One region of the Arthrobacter sp. Soil_N43 genome, then DNA from elsewhere that is predicted to be linked to it. Evidence: riboswitches for the same ligand, from Rfam matches in the RefSeq annotation. Region 1 holds a riboswitch; each other region holds the start of a gene.
What was found. A riboswitch is a leader RNA that binds a small molecule or an ion and turns the genes downstream of it on or off. The one in region 1 is predicted to bind thiamine pyrophosphate.
Positions count from the first base shown of each region.

Region 2: another riboswitch for thiamine pyrophosphate. It lies ahead of AC3A3W_RS15290 (FAD-dependent oxidoreductase); the one in region 1 lies ahead of thiC (phosphomethylpyrimidine synthase ThiC).
Region 3: another riboswitch for thiamine pyrophosphate. It lies ahead of AC3A3W_RS16280 (bifunctional hydroxymethylpyrimidine kinase/phosphomethylpyrimidine kinase); the one in region 1 lies ahead of thiC (phosphomethylpyrimidine synthase ThiC).
Region 4: another riboswitch for thiamine pyrophosphate. It lies ahead of AC3A3W_RS10810 (ECF transporter S component); the one in region 1 lies ahead of thiC (phosphomethylpyrimidine synthase ThiC).

Region 1 is NZ_JBDGML010000085.1:17,783-22,480, forward strand. It holds gene ffh (signal recognition particle protein) at 1-626, shown strand, start outside; gene AC3A3W_RS10030 (alpha/beta fold hydrolase) at 680-1,414, shown strand; gene thiC (phosphomethylpyrimidine synthase ThiC) at 1,523-3,355, opposite strand; TPP riboswitch at 3,350-3,457, opposite strand; gene AC3A3W_RS10040 (amidohydrolase family protein) at 3,520-4,602, shown strand; partial or broken gene AC3A3W_RS10045 (VOC family protein) at 4,681-4,698, shown strand, end outside.
Region 2 is NZ_JBDGML010000106.1:135,310-140,007, forward strand. It holds gene thiS (sulfur carrier protein ThiS) at 1-87, opposite strand, end outside; gene AC3A3W_RS15290 (FAD-dependent oxidoreductase) at 84-1,349, opposite strand; TPP riboswitch at 1,341-1,462, opposite strand; gene thiE (thiamine phosphate synthase) at 1,490-2,242, shown strand; partial or broken gene AC3A3W_RS15300 (DUF222 domain-containing protein) at 2,253-3,398, opposite strand; gene AC3A3W_RS15305 (ferritin-like fold-containing protein) at 3,496-4,182, opposite strand; gene AC3A3W_RS15310 (RNB domain-containing ribonuclease) at 4,224-4,698, shown strand, end outside.
Region 3 is NZ_JBDGML010000109.1:46,424-51,121, reverse strand. It holds gene AC3A3W_RS16285 (Rne/Rng family ribonuclease) at 1-1,514, shown strand, start outside; TPP riboswitch at 1,693-1,790, shown strand; gene AC3A3W_RS16280 (bifunctional hydroxymethylpyrimidine kinase/phosphomethylpyrimidine kinase) at 1,773-3,323, shown strand; gene rplU (50S ribosomal protein L21) at 3,668-3,976, shown strand; gene rpmA (50S ribosomal protein L27) at 4,037-4,300, shown strand; gene obgE (GTPase ObgE) at 4,419-4,698, shown strand, end outside.
Region 4 is NZ_JBDGML010000091.1:39,637-44,334, forward strand. It holds gene AC3A3W_RS10785 (universal stress protein) at 1-752, shown strand, start outside; gene AC3A3W_RS10790 (TerC family protein) at 765-2,000, opposite strand; gene AC3A3W_RS10795 (hypothetical protein) at 2,204-2,479, opposite strand; gene AC3A3W_RS10800 (DUF4235 domain-containing protein) at 2,504-2,767, opposite strand; gene AC3A3W_RS10805 (heme-degrading domain-containing protein) at 2,804-3,355, opposite strand; TPP riboswitch at 3,441-3,582, shown strand; gene AC3A3W_RS10810 (ECF transporter S component) at 3,654-4,274, shown strand; gene AC3A3W_RS10815 (ABC transporter ATP-binding protein) at 4,274-4,698, shown strand, end outside.

The sequences.
Region 1 (4,698 bases):
GGGACAAGGACGAAGCTGCCCGGATGGCGAAGAAATTCGCCGACCAGGAAGACTTCACGCTGGATGACTTCCTCGCCCAGATGCAGCAGATCCGCAACATGGGCTCCATGAAGAAAATGCTCATGATGATGCCCGGCGCCCAGAACATCCGCCAGCAGCTGGAACAGTTCGACGAGCGCGAGATCGACCGCGTCGAGGCGATCGTCCGTTCCATGACCCCGCACGAGCGGCTCGCCCCCAAGATCATCAACGGCTCACGCCGCGCCCGCATCGCCAGGGGCTCCGGTGTGCACGTCTCCGAGGTCAACGGCCTGCTCGAGCGCTTTGGCCAGGCCCAGAAGATGATGAAGAAGATGGCGCAGGGCGGTGGCATGCCAGGAATGCCCGGAATGCCGGGCATGGGCGGCGGCGGTGGCGCACGCAAGGGCGCCAAGAGCGCGCCGAAGAAGAAGGCCCGTTCGGGCAACCCCGCCAAGGCAGCCCAGGAGCTCCGTGATGCGGAGGCCCGGCGCGCCAGCGCAGCCAAGGCGCTTCCCACGGGCGCCTCCTTCGGCCAGCAGGGCGGCGACTTCGATCCGTCCCAGATGAACCTTCCCAAGGGCTTCGACAAGTTCCTCGGCAAGTAGGCGCGGCCATGCCTGCCTGCCCGGATGTCGGACCGCTGCCATAAGGTTGGGTCATGTTTAAGCAGCGGGTAGTGTTCGTCCACGGTGCCGGAAGCTTCGGCTCCGCCGCTTGGCCGCGCCAGCACGGCATGGCCCTGCAATACGACGCCCTCTTCCTGCGGCGGCACGGGTTCGATGCCGAGGCCGAGCCGCTGGAAACGGACTTCGCCGAAGACGCCCGGATCGTGCTGCGGTCGCTGGCAGACGATGGCCGGGGCGGGGCCGGCGGCCACATCGTTGCCCACGCCCAGGGCGCGATCGCCGCGATGATGGCTGCCGTCGAACGGCCCGACCTCGTGTTCTCGCTGACGCTCGTGGAACCGGCCTGCCTGTCGCTGACCGCCGAACTGCCCGCCACGGCGGCTCACCGCGCGCTGATGGAGCCCCTCTTCGAGGTCCGGCACCAGCTCGGCGACGACGACTATGAGCGGGAGTTTCTGCGGCGTGCCTTTGCCGCGGAAGGCCACGCTCCGAGTACCCCGGAGGCCCAGCGCGCCGCGAGGCGGCTGCGGCTGCAGGCACCGCCCTGGCAGGCGCCGTTGCAGATCGTTCCCGGCGTCCCCACCCTGGTTCTCACGGGCGGCTGGGAGCCACTCTATGAGGAAATCGCCGGTTACCTGCGGGAGACCGGCGCCCTGCACCGCACTGCTGCGGGAGGGCACCGGCCCCAGGACTCCGTGGAGGGCGACCGCCTTATCCGGTCCTTCATTGCAGAGGTCAGCCGGCGGCAGCGGCCGCGGGCATCCTGACCCTTACCCCGCGCCTGCTTCCAGGCGGCGTCCCGCCTGGGCCGCCGTCCCGCCGGGCCCGCGTCCGGCCGGCCCCCAACGCCTGCCGGACGGGGCCCGAAAAGGCCCTTACTGGCGGGCCGTCTCGGGGAGCTTCAGCTCCGGCAGGTAGACCTTCCCGCCGGCGGCCAGGAACTCCTGGCTCTTCTCCCGCATCCCTTCGGCCATTTCGGCCAGCGCAGCCTGTGCTTCCGCCGAGCCGTACTCGTTGCGGATGTCCTGGCTGATGCGCATGGAGCAGAACTTGGGTCCGCACATCGAGCAGAAGTGCGCGGTCTTGGCCGGTTCGGCCGGCAGCGTCTCGTCGTGGAATGCCTCGGCGGTCACCGGGTCCAGGGACAGGGCGAACTGGTCCCGCCAGCGGAACTCGAAGCGCGCCTTGGACAGGGCATCGTCCCTCTCGTTGGCTCCAGGGTGGCCTTTGGCGAGGTCCGCGGCGTGGGCGGCGATCTTGTACGTGATCACGCCGGTCTTGACGTCGTCCTTGTTCGGCAGGCCCAGGTGTTCCTTGGGCGTCACGTAGCAGAGCATCGCGGTGCCGTAGCGGGCGATTTCCGTGGCGCCGATGGCGGAGGTGATGTGGTCGTAGCCCGGGGCGATGTCCGTGACCAGCGGCCCAAGCGTATAGAACGGGGCGCCCTTGCACAGCTCCTGCTGGCGCTCCACGTTCTCCCGCACCAGGTGGAACGGGATGTGGCCGGGCCCTTCGACCATGACCTGCACGTCGTACTCCCAAGCCCGCTGGGTCAGCTCGGCCAGGGTGTCCAGCTCGGCGAACTGGGCGGCGTCGTTGGCGTCCGCGGTGGCACCGGGCCGCAGGCCGTCACCGAGGGAGAAGGCGACGTCGTACTTCGCGAAGATCTCGCACAGCTCGTCGAAGTGGGTGTACAGGAAGTTCTCCTGGTGGTGCGCGAGGCACCAGCCGGCCATGATCGAGCCGCCGCGGGAGACGATGCCGGTCACCCGGTTGGCTGTCAGGGGAACGTAGCGCAGCAGGACCCCGGCATGGATGGTCATGTAGTCCACGCCCTGCTCGCACTGCTCGATCACGGTGTCGCGGAAGATCTCCCACGTCAGGGCGTTGGCTTCGCCGTTGACCTTTTCCAGCGCCTGGTAGATGGGGACGGTGCCGATGGGGACCGGTGAGTTGCGGATCAGCCACTCGCGGGTGGTGTGGATGTCATCGCCGGTGGAGAGGTCCATCACGGTGTCCGCGCCCCACTGGGTGGCCCACTGCAGCTTGTCCACCTCTTCGGCAATGGAGCTCGTTACGGCCGAGTTGCCGATGTTGGCGTTGATCTTCACCAGGAATGCCTTGCCGATGATCATTGGCTCGGACTCGGGGTGGTTGATGTTGTTCGGGATAATGGCGCGCCCGGCCGCCACTTCGCTGCGGACCAGCTCAACGTCGCAGTTCTCCCGGAGCGCCACGAACCGCATCTCCGGGGTGATGATGCCCTGCCGGGCATAGTGCATCTGCGTTACCGTCTTACCGCCGACGGCGCGGCGGGGCACCGGCTGCGCGCCCTTCCACTCCGCGGACGCCGCACCGCGGCGCACGGCCGACTTGCCGTCGTCGAGCAGGTTCCTTTCCCGGCCGCTGTAGGGCTCGGTGTCGCCCCGGGCTGCAATCCATTCCGCGCGGAACGGCGCAAGTCCCACGACGGGGTCGCTGCCCGGACCGGCCGTCCGGTAGACCCGGAACGGCTCGTTCTGTTCCCCGCTGGGTGACGGCTCCAGGGCGATTTCCGTGACCGGAACGCGGAGGCCGTCGCCCTCGATGTACGCCAGGGAATGCGACTTCAGCGATTGGGTGGTGTCTTCGCCGGTCCCGCCTTGCGCTGCCTCGTTACGGGCAGTTTCGTTTTGGGCAGGGATCAGCTGTGTTTTCTGGGTGCTCATTTACTGCTCACTTCCTTCGCCGGCATTACCCGGACAGGTTCAACGGTCGCAGGCTGCGCTAGCCCGATCTCAGCCCCTGCAGGGGCACCCGTGTGGTCGTAGACGAAGCTACCACAGGGCGGCGTGCCGGTGCCCGCCCACCCCTGATGTGACAGGCTTGATTCATGGCGCGCATCACCGAATTCACCGGGACGGTGCTCACCGGCCCGGACCAGGAACGGACCGGCCTGTGGGCCGTGGACGGCAAGCTGACCTTTCACCGTCCGGGCCGCAGCCCGGATGTGGTCATCGACGGCTGGGTGCTGCCCGGCTTCGTGGACGCGCACTGCCACATCGGGCTCGGGCCTTCGGGCGCCGTGGACGACGACGTGGCCTATGCCCAGGCGATGACCGACCGCGACGCCGGCACGCTGCTGGTGCGGGACGCCGGAGTGGTCAGTGACACCCGGTGGCTGCAGCGGCGCCCGGAGGCGCCGAGGATCATCCGGGCCGGACGGCACATCGCCCGGACCCGCCGGTACCTGCGGAATTTCGCCATCGAGGTTGAGCCGGAGGACCTGGTGGAGGCCGTCCGGAAGCAGTCGCGTTCCGGGGACGGCTGGATCAAGCTGGTGGGCGACTGGATCGACCGCGACGCCGGCGACCTTGCGCCGTCGTTTCCGGCCGCGGCTGTCCGGGACGCGGTCCGTGCTGCCCATGACGAGGGCGCAAGGGTCACCGCGCACTGCTTCGGTGAGGACGTCCTCGACGACATGCTGGACGCCGGAATCGACTGCATTGAACATGCCACGGGGCTCCTGCCGCGGCACATCCCGCGGTTCGTGGAACAGAACGTGCCGATCGTGCCCACGCTCGTCAACATCGCGACGTTCCCAGACATTGCCGCCCAGGCAGAGCCCAAGTTCCCCCGCTACGCGGCCCACATGCGGGCGCTGTGGGAACGCCGGAACGAGCGGGTCCGGGAAGCCTGGGAGTCCGGCGTGGAAATTTTCGCCGGTACCGACGCGGGCAGCGTGATCAGGCACGGTCGGATCGCGGATGAGATCCTCGCGCTCCACGCTGCGGGGCTCCCCGCGGCGGCCGCTGTGGATGCTGCGTGCTGGAGGGCCCGCCGGTGGCTGCGGGCGGACGGCCTGGCCGAGGGCGCCAGCGCGGATGTGGTGGTGTGCGCGGAAGATCCGCGGGCAACGCCCGGGACCATCAGGCATCTGCAGGCGGTCGTGTTGCGGGGGAGTGTCGTCCGCTAGGAATAAATTGAAGCTTCAAGTAATTTAGATGTATAGAGACCATCGAAATACGGTGGCGAGGGAGTCGGGAGTACTCACATGACACCAGCAGCCAGC
Region 2 (4,698 bases), on a different contig from region 1:
CTTCCGGCCGGTGACCTGGCTGACGAGAGTGGTGACGGAGGCGCCCGCCCCCATGGCGTGGGCGTTGCCGTTCAGTGTGATGTTCATGCGGATTCCTTGTCCTGGTCAAATGTGACTGTGTTCGAAGCGGTGCGTTCGGCGGAGAACCGCCCGGGACGGAAGGCATCCCAGCGGCTGTCCGTCAGGCCGTCCATCAGCTCGCGGCAGATGACGGCGGCGGCGGGCGTCAGCAGGACTCCGTGCCGGAAGAATCCGGTGGCGATGATCAGCCCGGCGGCCACGCGGCCCAGCAGGGGCGCGTTGTCCGGCGTGCCGGGGCGTGCCCTGGCCGTGGCCTCGATGAGTTCCAGTTCGGCCACTGCGGGCACCAGGGCCTGGGCATCCCTGAGCAACTGGTAGACGCCGCCGGCGCTGGGTGAGGCCTGACCGTCTTCCCGCTGGGTGGCACCAATGACCACGGTGCCGTCCTGCCGCGGCACCAGGTAGACCGGGATTCCGCGGACCATGCCCCGGACCGTGGCGGTCAGCAGCGGACGGAGCCGTTCCGGAACTTTAAGCCTGAGAATGTCGCCGTACACGGGACGCAGCGGCAGCCTCAGTCCCTCCGGCAGTCCGTCCAGCGAGGCCGCCCCGAGACCGTTGGCCACCACCGTTTCGGCGGCCAGCACGGCGCCGCCGCCCGCAAGCCGGACACCGCTGACCCGCCCGCCGCCCCCTCCGCCGTCCCAGAGCAGCCCGGCGGCGTTGTCACGGACCGCGTAGCCGTCTTCAGCGCCGGCCACGGCAGTCCGCGAACCGGGTTCGTGGCAGGCCAGTGCAGCGGCGATGCCCGCCACCAGCTTCCGCGGATCAACCTGGTGGTCGGCCGGGATGTCCAATGCACAGGAGATTCCGGGGCTCAGCAGCGGCTCCCGCAGCCGGGCCTCACGGATGGTCAGCGGTTCCACTGCCAGGCCGGCGGCCCGCTGGACTTCGCGCAGGTCCATCAGCGCGCGGCGGTCGGCAGGATCGGCGCCAACGGCGATGGTCGAAGTGGCCAGATACCCAGCGTCGCAGCCGGCACCGCCATCAGCGAGCGCCGCCGCGAATGCGGGCCACCGGGCAGAGGACTCGAGCATGAGTTCCAGGAGTTCCTCTTCCTGGTAATGCAGTTCGCTGACTGGGGCCAGCATCCCCGCGGCGGCCCAGCTGGCACCTGTCCCGGGCGCCTTGTCGATGAGGACCACGGTCCGTCCCGAGCGCCTCGCCTCCCAGGCGATTCCGTGGCCGATCACGCCGCCGCCAATCACGGCCACGTCGGCGTGGAGCCGTGCTGCGGCAGAGGTCTTCCCGCCGGATCCAAGATTCATGGAATTCCTTCCCTACGCCGGTACTAACCGGATCAGGTCAAGCGGTCGGCTCTGACGCCCTCTCAGCCCTGCGCCTTTTGTGACAGCTGCAGCGGGCTCCCGCGGTACCTGCCCAGTTTAGAGGAACTAGGCTGGTTGCCATGACCGCGCCTGATATCCATGAAGCCCGCCTGTACCTTTGCACCGATGCCCGTAAGGAGCGCGGCGACTTCGCCGACTTCGTCGATGCTGCCTTCGCCGGCGGCGTGGACATCATCCAGCTGAGGGACAAGAACACCGAGGCGGCCGAGGAACTCGAACTCCTGGCAGTCCTGCGCCAGGCCGCTTCAAGGCATGGCCGGCTCTGGGCCGTCAACGACCGGGCGGACATCGCTTCGCTGGCCGGGGCACCGGTGTTTCACATCGGCCAGAAGGACCTGCCGCTGCGCTCGGCCCGGGCCCTGCTGAACGACTCCGCGGCGATCGGCCTGTCCACCCACTCCCCCGATCAGATTGATGCTGCCATCGCGGCCGCACAGGCACCCCAAGGCCTTAACTACTTCTGCGTGGGCCCGGTGTGGGCCACCCCCACCAAACCCGGCCGTGCCGCCGTCGGGCTTGATCTTGTCCACTATGCAGCCGGGACTGTCGGTAATGCCGAAGTGGAAAGCGGTCAGCAGCTTCCGTGGTTCGCCATCGGCGGGATTGACCTGACCAACGTCGAGCAGGTGGTGGCGGCGGGAGCCAGCCGGATCGTCGTGGTGCGGGCCATCACGGAAGCTTCGGACCCTACGGCTGCCGCGGCGGAACTGATTGCTGCCCTGGACGCCGGAACGGCCGGTACTGCGGGAGCGGAAGGCATGGCTCGGCAGCCGTCATTTTCTGCGCGCTCATCATCTGGTGACGCCAAATAGGGACGCCCTAGGCGGCTGTGAATTGTGCCTCGTTATCCAGGGACCGGTTGCTGCATCCCGGAAAGGGACACCGTCCGTCGCGCAGCCGCAGCCATTGGCGCATCGCTTTCGGCACCCGGTAGCTGGTACGGCCGATCTCCAGCGGTGCCCCATCGCGCGGATCGATCAGCACCCGCAGGAACGACCCGGCCCCCTCTGCGACCAGGCGGCGGGCCACCGAGCCGGGAATCGGGCCGAACCCATCCAGCATGGCCGGCTCCTCACCGGCCCCCATGAGCGATAACACCGGAACCGTGACCAGCACCTGCGCCCTAGGCGACGGGGTTCCTTCGGCGACGCCTTCGAGCAGCCACCCTGCGGCGACATCCGCACGCAGCTCCGTCAGAGTCCGGGATTCCTCCGGGCCCTGCAGCGCACGCGCCGCTTCAGTGGCCCGAGACCAAATACCGGCCGCCACGTCCGCGGGCAGATACACCGAAAGCCACGCCATCCCGTCCCGGTCCGGAACATACTCCATCCGACGCTCCCGCACGCTCCTGCGGTGGCGCGCCTCGATGCTGACCGGGTGGTGCCGCTCCCGCCAACTGCGCGCCCTGGCCCGGAACCTGGCCGGTGCCAGCTCCCCGGCCAGGCAGCCACGCCCCGGCCGGGCAGCGTCCGGGTCCAGGAAGTGGGTTTCCAGGGCCGCCGCCCCCGCCGGGTCCAGGTTGGCTGTTTCATCGCAGAGGACCCGTGCGTGCTGCCAGGAAATGCTCCCTGCCTGCAGCGCTGCCATCGTCAACGGCAGCGCGGCGGTCAGGGTGCGGGCCTCCGACAGCAGGGCACCGGCACTGCGTTCACCCACACCCAGCACACCTGCGACCTCAGCGGTCACGGCCATCTCCTGGGCGGTGTGCTCCTGTGGGGAACGGGCCGGTGCGGCCATGGCTTCGGCAGCGCTGGCATATCCGGCGGTGAAATGAACTTTCAGGGCAGCCAGCCGAGCCTCCACCCTGCCCACCTCGGCCAGACCGTCCAGACACGCGTCCGCCTGATCCCGAAGAGGGTCAGCACCGGCCGAGGCCAGGCTGCCGGCACAACGGCCAGCAACACCGACCAACACAGCGACCGAGGACTCAAGCCCCTCCACCGTCTCCGCAACCCGCCTGCTGTCCATACCCACAGCGTGACGGCAGGCAGTGACAAAAACGCCGCAAAGGGAAGCAACGACATTCGGCGAACGTGGTGCTCCTACCGGAGCATGCAATCACGCGTCAGCCGCTCAGCCCGAGCTGCACCATCCGCTTGGAATGGTTCTCCGCGAGTTCCGTAGTGAGCCTTTGCACGCGCTCCCTGGCGGCAGCGTCATCCGCGCCGCTGTCAGCTGCGGTGATGAGTTCCGTCAGGAAGGCATTTTCGTAGCCCACGCGCTGGGCCTGGGTGAGCGCCTCGCCCAGGAGCCGCCGTCCCCACAGTGCCAGCCGGGAGGCGAGCCGGGGGTCATCGGCCAGCGCCACCCGCAGCCGCTCCCTAAGCACGGCTGTTGCGTCCTCGGACGCCTGGATCTTCTGTATCAGTTCCCGGGTCCCCGGGTCCACATAGCGGGCCACGGCCTGGTAGAAATCGGCCGACACCGTATCCACCACGTAGGCCTTCATCAGCGATTCGTACCAGTCCGCCGGCCGCGTCCGTTCATGGAAGTGGTCCACGGCGGCCTGGAACGGCAGCATCGCGTCCTCGACGTCCACGCCCATGTCCGCCAGCTTTTCACTCACCAGCTCGTAATGCTGGAACTCGATGACGGCAATCCGGCCGAGCACGGCGCGGTCATGGAGCGTCGGGGAGTAGCGGGCGTCCGATGAGAGCCGTTCGAAGGCGGAAAGCTCGCCGTACGCCATCACGCCGAAAAGGTCAGCGACGAAACGGTCATAGCGAGCGGTGTCAGCCGAGGATGTGCCCATAAACCAAGACTAACTGCGGAAATCGGACTAACCTGATTTTCGTGCCACATCATCGCCTGTCCCCCAGCGTCCACGAACAGACCAACGCCCTGGCCGAGGCCCTGAGCGCGCTGCGGACCGAGCTGGAGCTGCCCGGGCAGTTCGACGACCACGTGTTAAGGGAGGCGGAGGCGGCCGTGGCGCAGCGCCGGCTCCCGGGACTCGACCTGACCGGCGTCGAATTCCTGACCATCGATCCGCCGTCATCCACGGACCTCGACCAGGCCCTCTTCATCGAACGGTCCGGGGAGGGCTACAGGATCCTGTACGCCATCGCCGACGTGCCGTCCTTCGTGGTTCCCGGCGGTGCCCTCGACGCCGAAACCCGCCGCCGCGGGCAGACGTTCTACGCTCCCGATGGACGCATCCCCCTGCACCCTGAGGTGATCAGCGAGAACGCGGGCAGCCTGCTGGCCGGCCAGCTGTGTTCGGCGTTCGTCTGGGAGTTCGAACTCGACGCCGCGGCCGAGGTCGTTT
Region 3 (4,698 bases), on a different contig from region 1:
ACCTGACCATCAAGGTGGTCCGCGACGTCTTCAACGAGGACTTCTCCAAGCTGATCGTTTCCGGAGATGAAGCCTGGGACACCATCGAGGCCTACGTCACCTACGTGGCCCCGGACCTCGTGGGCCGGCTCGAGAAGTGGACCAAGGACCAGGACATCTTCTCGGCCTGGCGCATCGACGAGCAGATCCACAAGGCCCTGGACCGCAAGGTGTTCCTGCCGTCCGGCGGTTCGCTCGTCATCGACCGCACCGAAGCCATGACCGTGGTGGACGTCAACACCGGAAAGTTCACCGGCAGCGGCGGCAACCTCGAGGAAACCGTCACCAAGAACAACCTGGAGGCGGCTGAGGAAGTTGTCCGCCAGCTGCGCCTGCGGGACATCGGCGGCATCATCGTGATCGACTTCATCGACATGGTGCTCGAGTCGAACCGCGACCTCGTGCTGCGCCGCATGGTGGAGTGCCTGGGCCGCGACCGGACCAAGCACCAGGTGGCCGAGGTCACCTCGCTGGGCCTCGTCCAGATGACCCGCAAGCGCATGGGCACCGGCCTGCTGGAAGTCTTCGGCGAACAGTGCGAGGCATGTGCCGGCCGCGGCGTGGTCACCCACGACGAGCCCGTGGAACACCGGCGGGCGAACGTTGTTGCCGCCGAGCACCACGTTCCGCGGACGGAGCACCAGCCCCCCGTTCGGACCGAACGCAAGAGCCGCCGGCGCGGCAAGGGCGGTCAGGTTCCGGAAACGGCACCCGCAGCACCTGCCGCCGTCCACCATGAGCCCACGGAGGCCGAGCGGCACGCCAAGGCAGAGGCGACGCGTGCCGCACTGGCCAACATCGCGGCCGCGGCGCACGCAGCGCACCTTCATGAGGACGCCGCCCACCAGGCAGCCTCAGCCGGCGCACAGCGTCCTGCCGCTGCCGCCGCCGCACCGGCGCAGTCCGGCCCGGAAAGTCCCGTGGTGCACCGCACCCCGGACACGGAGAGCGTCCCAGGCCGTCCCGGTGCCGTGCTGACCTTCGGCGGCGAGAAAGTGGTGCTTCCCTTCGTCGAGCACGCCGGCGCGCCGGCATCGGAAACTCCTGCCCTGACACTGGACCGGCTGGAGGAAGCCTTCGCGCACCTCGGCGCGCCGGCTGCTCCCGCTGAGCAGAAGCCGACGGCGGACCAGACACCTGCTGCCGGCGAGGCGCCTGCTGCCCAGCCGGCTCCGGAGCCTGCTGCCGCACGGGCCGGGACGCGCCCTGCCGCGGCCGCCGAAAGCGACGCCGAGCGCTTCGCTGACCACTCGGCAGTGCAGCCCCGCACCCGCCGGCCGCGCCGCAACCGCAGTGCCAGCCGGGCGCAGGGCGCAGCCAACGAGACGTCGGTGGAACACCACGAGACGGCGCCGGCACCGGCAGCCGGGCACTCGCACGAAGCCAAGGCTCCGGATGCAGGTAGGACCATTGCCCCGAAGCCGGCCAGCGAGCCGATCATTCTCGGCGTCGGCGTGCCGGCGTCCGAGCTCTGAGCTGACGGCTTTCCGTCTGGGCTGACCTGATTCACCGGGCCGGTGCCGCAATCGCGGCACCGGCCCGTTGTGCTTTAACGCCAGGACCGGCTGCGGGGCCAGGAACGGGCTGCGGGGTGCATCAGGCCGGTCGCAAACTGCAACGCAGTGCCTAAAGCGGAGCGAGCAACTAGGCTGGGGGACTGACACGGGGTGCCGCGCACGGAGCCGGCTGAGATCCAAACCCGTTGAACCTGACCGGTTAGCACCGGCGAAGGGATGTCTTCTTTGTCTTCACTACCTGCCCTGCACCATGTCCGGCCCGCGCCTGGCGAGGCTGTTCGCGCCACCCGCAGCATTCCCCGTGTCCTGGCCATAGCCGGCTCGGATCCGTCCGGCGGGGCCGGCATCCAGGCCGACCTGAAAAGCATCGCTGCCACCGGAGGCTACGGCATGGCAGCCATCACGGCGCTGACCGCGCAGAACACCCGGGGCGTCAGCGCCGTGCACGTTCCGCCGGCCGAGTTCCTGGCGGCACAGCTGGCCGCTGTCAGCGACGACATCGCCGTGGACGCCGTGAAGATTGGCATGCTGGGCGACGCACAGGTGATCGCCGCGGTTCGGACCTGGCTGGAGAAGGTGCGCCCCGGCGTCGTCGTCCTTGATCCGGTGATGGTGGCGACGAGCGGGGACCGGCTGCTGCAGGAGTCCGCCGAGGCCGCCCTGCGGGAGCTCCTGCCGCTGGCTGACCTGATCACTCCCAACCTCGCCGAGCTTGCGATGCTGCTGGGGGAGCCGGAGGCCCCCACCTGGCCGGACGCGCTGGAGCAGGGCAAACGGCTGGCCGCCGAGACGGGGGCCACCGTCCTCGTCAAAGGCGGGCACCTGGATGGTGAGGACTGCCCGGACGCCCTTGTGAATACGGGCGGCGCTCTTTCCGCGGACGTCGTGGTGGTGGACGGCGCGCGGGTACCCACGCGCAACAGCCACGGGACCGGGTGTTCCCTGTCCTCGGCGATGGCCACCGCACAGGCCCGGCTCGGGGACTGGGAACTGTCCCTGCGCACCGTGAAGCCGTGGCTGGAGGAGGCCCTCCGCACGTCCGGGCAGCTTGAGGTGGGACACGGCAACGGGCCCGTCCACCACTTCCACCACCTGGTGTCCGCAGGCGATGCCCCGGAGGGCAGTTTTGCGGACCTGCTCCATGCGGAGGCGGCCGCGGACCTCGACGCGATCTACGGGCTGGGATTCATCCGCGGGCTGGCTGAAGGCACGCTTCCCGAAAACGAGTTCGCCTACTACCTTGCACAGGACGCCATCTACCTCAACGGATATTCGCGCGTCCTGGCACGGGCCAGCGCGCTCGCTCCCACCGAGGCCGAGCAGCTGTTCTGGGCCCGTTCCGCGCAGCAGTGCCTCGAGGTCGAGTCCGAGCTGCACCGCAGCTGGCTCAGCACCCGCAGCGTGCTGCCGGATCTCGGACCGGTCACCAAAGCTTATGTGGACCACCTGCTGGCGGCGTCGGCCTCGGGGAGCTACGCCGTACTGGTGGCGGCGGTACTCCCGTGCTTCTGGCTTTACGCCGAAGTAGGGGAGACCCTGCATGGCGAATTCCTGGCCGCCGGAGCCCCTGATGGACACCCCTACGCCGAGTGGTTGCGCACGTACGCCGACGAGGGCTTCGCGGAGGCCACCAGGCAGGCCATTGGGATCGCGGACGCAGCGGGGCGCGCGGCCTCCGACGCGGAACGCAGCCGGATGCTGACGGCCTTCAGGCAGTCCTCCCGGTACGAGGTGGAATTCTTCGACGCGCCGCGACTCCACAGCTGAACGGGTTCCGGCGCAGGAGCCGGTAAGATAAACGCGCACGGTGACGGCAGGTCGGTGCAACAGCCCTGTGGTGCTTATCACGGACAACCCGCCGAAACCAGCCTCATTTGCGGCCGAAGGCAAAATTAGCGTATTCTAGATCTTCGGTGCTTACGCCAACACTTGGGTTATGACCCCGGGAACAGTCCTTTTGGAATTCCAATCGGCATTGTTCCGGGGATAGCTCACGGATTCCCCCGCGGATCCACGGCGTTGAGGCACAGCGAGAGCCGGACCAAACAACTTTGGACCCCAGGTTCCGCACGCAAATTTAGTAATAAACGTCGAGAGAAGTGAGTTCCCAAGTGGTGTACGCGATTGTCCGCGCAGGCGGCCGCCAAGAGAAGGTTTCCGTTGGAGACTTCGTTACCCTGAACCGCGTCGCCGGTGGAGCCGGCAGCACCATTGAGCTGCCCGCACTGCTCCTGGTAGACGGTGACAAGGTCACATCCGCAGCTGCGGACCTGGCCAAGGTAACTGTTACGGCTGAGATCCTTCAGGACCTTCGCGGTCCGAAGATCGTCATCCAGAAGTTCAAGAACAAGACCGGTTACAAGAAGCGCCAGGGTCACCGTCAGGAACTGACCAAGGTCAAGATCACCGGTATCAAGTAACCTCTGGTTACTGTTCAGGTTTTCAGCAGATTCCCCAGAATTTAAAGGCAGGCATTCCAAATGGCACATAAAAAAGGCGCGAGCTCCACTCGCAACGGTCGTGACTCCAACGCCCAGTACCTCGGCGTCAAGCGCTTCGGCGGCCAGGTAGTTTCCGCAGGCGAGATCATCGTCCGCCAGCGTGGCACCCACTTCCACCCCGGTGCAGGCGTTGGCCGCGGTGGCGACGACACGCTGTTCGCACTGCAGGCAGGCGCCGTTGAATTCGGCACCCGCCGCGGCCGTCGGGTCGTGAACATCGTTGCTGCTGCAGCTGCAGAGTAACAACAGGATCTGAACCGGTGGAGCGGGCCATGATGGCCCGCTCCACTGTTCTTTTAACCGCATTACAATCAATTTGGACGTCCAGCACGGCCGAGTTAAGCAATAGAGGAGATTCACCGTGGCGAGCTTTGTAGACCGGGTAGTACTGCACGTATCCGGCGGTACCGGCGGCCACGGCTGCGTCTCCGTGCACCGTGAGAAATTCAAGCCCCTTGGCGGGCCCGACGGCGGCAACGGCGGCAACGGCGGAGACGTCATCCTCCGCGTGGACTCACAGACCACCACGCTGCTGGACTACCACCATGCGCCTCACCGGCACGCCACCAACGGCGGCCCCGGCATGGGGGACTGGCGCGGCGGCAAGAACGGCGAAACGCTGATCCTTCCCGTCCCGGACG
Region 4 (4,698 bases), on a different contig from region 1:
CGGAGTATGCGCTGGCATCGCAGGCCGTCCTGCGCATCGTCCACGCGTGGATTTGGCCCATGTTCACCCACGACGTGGGACCCGTGAAGGGAGTTGCCGACAGCGGGTTACGGCACGCAGCCGAGGCAATTCTCTCCGAGGGCGTGGAAGTCGCCCGCGGGATCTCGCCCGATCTGGACATCGAGCCGCGGATGGTCGCCGGTCTGCCCGCGGACGTCCTGCGCCGGGAATCCCTCGATGCGGACCTCCTGGTGGTGGGCAGCCGCGGCCTGGGAGGCTTCCTCGGAAAGCTGGTCGGTTCCGTGTCCGTCGGCTTGGCGGCCACGTGTCCCGCCCCGGTGGTGGTGGTCCGTGCCGCGCGCGAGGAAGGAAAACCGGTGATCGCCTGCGTGGACGGGCACCTGAGGAGCAGCAAGGTCCTTGAAAAGGCAGTCAGCGCGGCGCAGACCCTGCACACGAAGTTGCGGATCGTTCATGTGGACCCGCCGATGCCGGCCTGGGGGCGTCACGCACCCTCGCAGTTTCATGGCCGTGACGTCCTGCGCAATGCCATGCTCCACGTGCAGGGGCTCGACCCAGGACTTGCTGTGTCGGAGGAGCTTCTCTCCGGTCACTCCGTATCCGCCGTGTTGGTCGACGCGGGGGCTGAAGCTGAACTGCTGGTATTGGGTGCACGCCGTCGCGAAGGCCATCCCGGAACCTTGGCCAGTGTTCTGACCCACGCACACTGCAACGTCATGATCGCCAGATAACAGCTGCTTGGCTCAACGGCTGCCGTTGTCCGGTCCGTCGAAGCGGCCCGGCCTTGGGCGGTCCTCCGGTGTGTTCTCATCGTGTTGCCGGCGGGCCTGGGCGATCAGGTCCATCACTTCCTTCTCGTCCTTTGCCTGTTGCCGGTGTTTGGGTCCGGTCCTGCGGAGCTGCTGCTCTTCCGCGAGCAGTTTGGCGAAGATCCGGTTCCGTTCCCCTGGGTCCGCGGTGTAACCGGGGTCCAGGTAGTTGACGACATCGCGGCGGGCGGCGGAAACGGCCGCTCGAACCTTCCCGCGCGGACTGAGCAGGGACGCCAGGACGGTGACGGCCAGCACGGCAATGATCACTGTCAGCGACAGGGCAGTACCGAACTCGACTACCGGCACGGGTTCGCCGTCATTGATGAACGGCACGTTGTTTTCGTGCAGGGCATGGAGCATGAGTTTCACGCCGATGAATCCCAGGATCAGCGCCAGGCCGTAGGAGAGGAAGATGAGCCGGTTCAGCAGGCCGTCGATCAGGAAGTACAGCTGGCGAAGGCCTAGGAGTGCGAACGCGTTCGCCGTGAAAACGATGAAGACGTCCTGGGTCAGGCCAAAAATCGCCGGGATCGAATCCAGCGCGAAGAGAATGTCGGTGCCGGCGATGGCAACCATCACGAGCAGCATCGGCGTCAGGGTGCGTTTGCCGTCCTGCAGCGTGAACAGCCTGTCGCCGTCGTAGTAGTCAGCGGTGTGAAACAGCCGCTGGGTTAGCCGCGTCATGATGTTGTCCGCGGATCTTTCCTCCGTGCCCTCGGGCCTGAACATGTTGCCCGCGGTGATCAGCAGGATCAGTCCGAAGAGGTAGAAGACCCAGGCGAAGGTGGTGATCAGCGCAGCCCCGAGGAGAATGAAGACCGTGCGCGCAACCAGCGCAAACGCTATGCCGAACAGCAGCACTTTCTGCTGGTCTTCGCGCGGCACCCCAAAGCTGTTCATGATCACCAGGAAGACGAACAGGTTGTCCACCGACAGTGCCTTCTCGGTGATGTATCCGGCGAAATACTCTGCGCCGGGGGATGCCCCTCCGAAGACGAAAACTCCAAGCCCGAAGCAGAGCGCGATCCCCACATAGACCGAAGACCAGATGACCGCTTCCTTGAGCGTTGGAATGTGCGCGCGGCGGACGTGGAAAATGAAATCGAAGACCAGCAGCGCAACGATTCCTGCGACGGTCAGCACCCATATCAGTGGAGGAACGTCCATCATTCCTGCTCCCAGTAGCCAATGAAGGCATGGCAGGATGATGCAGCGCGTACGGGAGCTGCACCGCTTCCCGCCTTGCGGACAGGCTACCCCCTATTGCGGCTCCGGCGTACTCCGCCCTGAACTTGATGCGGAGGAACAGCGGAGGAACAGCAGCCAGGCCAGGGCTGGCGGTCAGGAATCCCCTTGGCCAGGAACGTCCCTTAGAGAGCAGGCTCGCGGCTGCCGCTGATTGAAAAGCAACCGTCACCGTCACCGTCATCACGGGAGATGTAGGTGGTGAAGTCAGCAAGCGACATGAAGCAGTAGAAGTCGCTGTAGCGGTAGTTCGATTTTTCTGCCTTCGTCGCCACGGTGATCATCACTTTCGCAGTCGAGGTTTTGGTTGCCTGTTGCGTCCATGATGTGTGGCCCCGATCAAGGTTTGCGGCGGTTGGCTGCAGCGTTTGGTCAAGACTAGGGAAGAATTTGCGCAGCACGCGGCAGCGCCGCCGGCCCTGCCGCTAGACGATGTCCTGGGACTTGGCGAAGCGGGTGATGGCCCGCTGCGTGCCGCGGTTGGCCAGCACCTGGATGACGGCGCTGACTGATGCGGAAATGAGGGCGAACGTCAGGGCGGTGCGCAGCGTGGTGGGGACGTCGTCCTTGTCGCCCTTGGGCGGCTTCCGGCCGGTGACCTTTTCCCAGATGGTATCCACGGCCTTGGTGCCGGCGAATCCTGCCAGCAGGCTGACGCCAGTGCCAAGCAGCTTGATGAAGAAACTCATTCCGGAACTCCTTGCGTCACGAATACTGGTCTTCCCCTAGCCTAGCCGCATGGAACGGTGGATTTCCCGCAGCGCCTGAACTACCAGGTCGTGGTCCGCCACCTGCGGCAGCCCGGAGACCGTGACCACCGCTACGGCTCCCACCCCGCGCACGTACACGGGGAAGGCCCCGCCGTGGGCAGCGTAGGTGGACTGGTCGAACCACGCGTTGTCCTCGATCCTGCCCCCGCCCAGCCGGCCGCGCAGGCCCACCAGCAGGGACGGCTCCTCGTAGCGCGCCGCGGTCCGCTGCTTGGCCCGCACCCAGCCCTCGTTGTCCGGTGTGGCGCCCTCGAGCGCCACATGGAAGAGGACCTGGTCCCCCTTGATGATGTCGATGGCAATCGGCAGGTTGCCTTCCTTGCCCATTTCAACCAGCTGGAGCCCCAGCGCCAGGGCATCATCCTTGCTGAACCGGGGGAACTGTAGCTCGGCCATTTCCCCCTCAATCCGGCCGATCATGGCCTCCAGGGCGCCTCCCGGCTGCTGCTCCGGAGAGTCGGGGTCAAAGGCGGGCGCGGCTTTGCTGCCGGAATCCTCATGCGTCATGGCCCCAATGTACCCGGAATGTGACTGCCGCCCCGGGCAGCCGGGGCTGTCCCGGTGTAAACTGGATCAGCCCACAAGGGCAGATTTATTACGACAGGGGAGCGCCGCCGTCGGGCATCACTGGCATTGCCAGCGAACCGCGGAAGGGCGCTGAGAGTGCGGACAGCCGCAGACCCTCGAACCTGATCCGGCTAGTACCGGCGCAAGGGAGTCGAGTTCTCAGAGTGTCCGGCAGCAGGCAGTCCCACCGCCCGCAGCCGGGGAGCGCTTTCCCCTCCTGATCCTCAGGAGGACCATCATGACAACTGCAGCAATCAAGAAAACCGGTTACAACTGGCGCGTGGCCGACATCGTCGTGGCGGCACTGATCGCCGTCGCCGGCGGCGTCATCTTCTGGGCCTGGTCCCAGGGCGCCAACCTCATCTCCGCCCCCATCAATGCGGTCTACCCGCCGCTTACCGGCCTCTACGCCGGCGGCTGGATGATCCCGGCGGTGCTCGGCATGCTCATCATCCGCAAGCCCGGCGCGGCACTGTTCTGCGAAACCGTGGCCGCCACCGGTGAGCTGATCATGGGATCCCAGTACGGCACCACCGTGCTGATCTCCGGCATCCTGCAGGGCCTGGGTGCGGAACTCGTGTTCGCAGCCTTCAGGTACAAGAAGTTCAACCTGCCCGTTTCGCTGCTTGCCGGCGCGGGCGCAGGGCTGTTCTGCGGCCTGAACGATGCGTTCGCTCCCTGGGGCTGGAACATCGCCTACGCGGCCGGGGACAAGCTGGCCTACATCATCTTCACCGCCATCTCGGGCGCCATCATCGCCGGTGCGCTGTCCTGGATCGCCACCCGCGGCCTGGCCAGGACTGGGGTGCTGAGCTCGTTCGCGTCCCGCAAGGCAGCCACGGAGCCCGTCTTCAACTGATGCCCGCAGAACACGACGGCGGGGTCCGCCCAGCCGCGGTCACCGCCCGCGGCTGGGGCTGGCGCCACGCCGGCCGCACCAGGCCTGCCGTCAACGCCCTGGACCTGGACATCCGCCCGGGGGAGCGGGTGCTGCTCCTGGGACCCTCGGGCGCCGGCAAATCCACTCTGCTGCACGCCCTTGCCGGCGTGCTGGGTGACAGCACCTCGGGAAGCAGCACAGCCGACGACGGCGGGTCAGCCGACAGCGGCGACGCGGACGAGAGCGGCAGCCTTCTGATCGACGGCGAGCCGCCGCGCGCCCAGCGCGGCCGCGCCGGACTGGTGCAGCAGGACCCCGAAACGCAGGTGGTCCTCTCCCGCCTCGGCGACGACGTCGCGTTCGGCGCCGAAAACCTCTCGGTGCCCCGTGACGCCATCTGGCG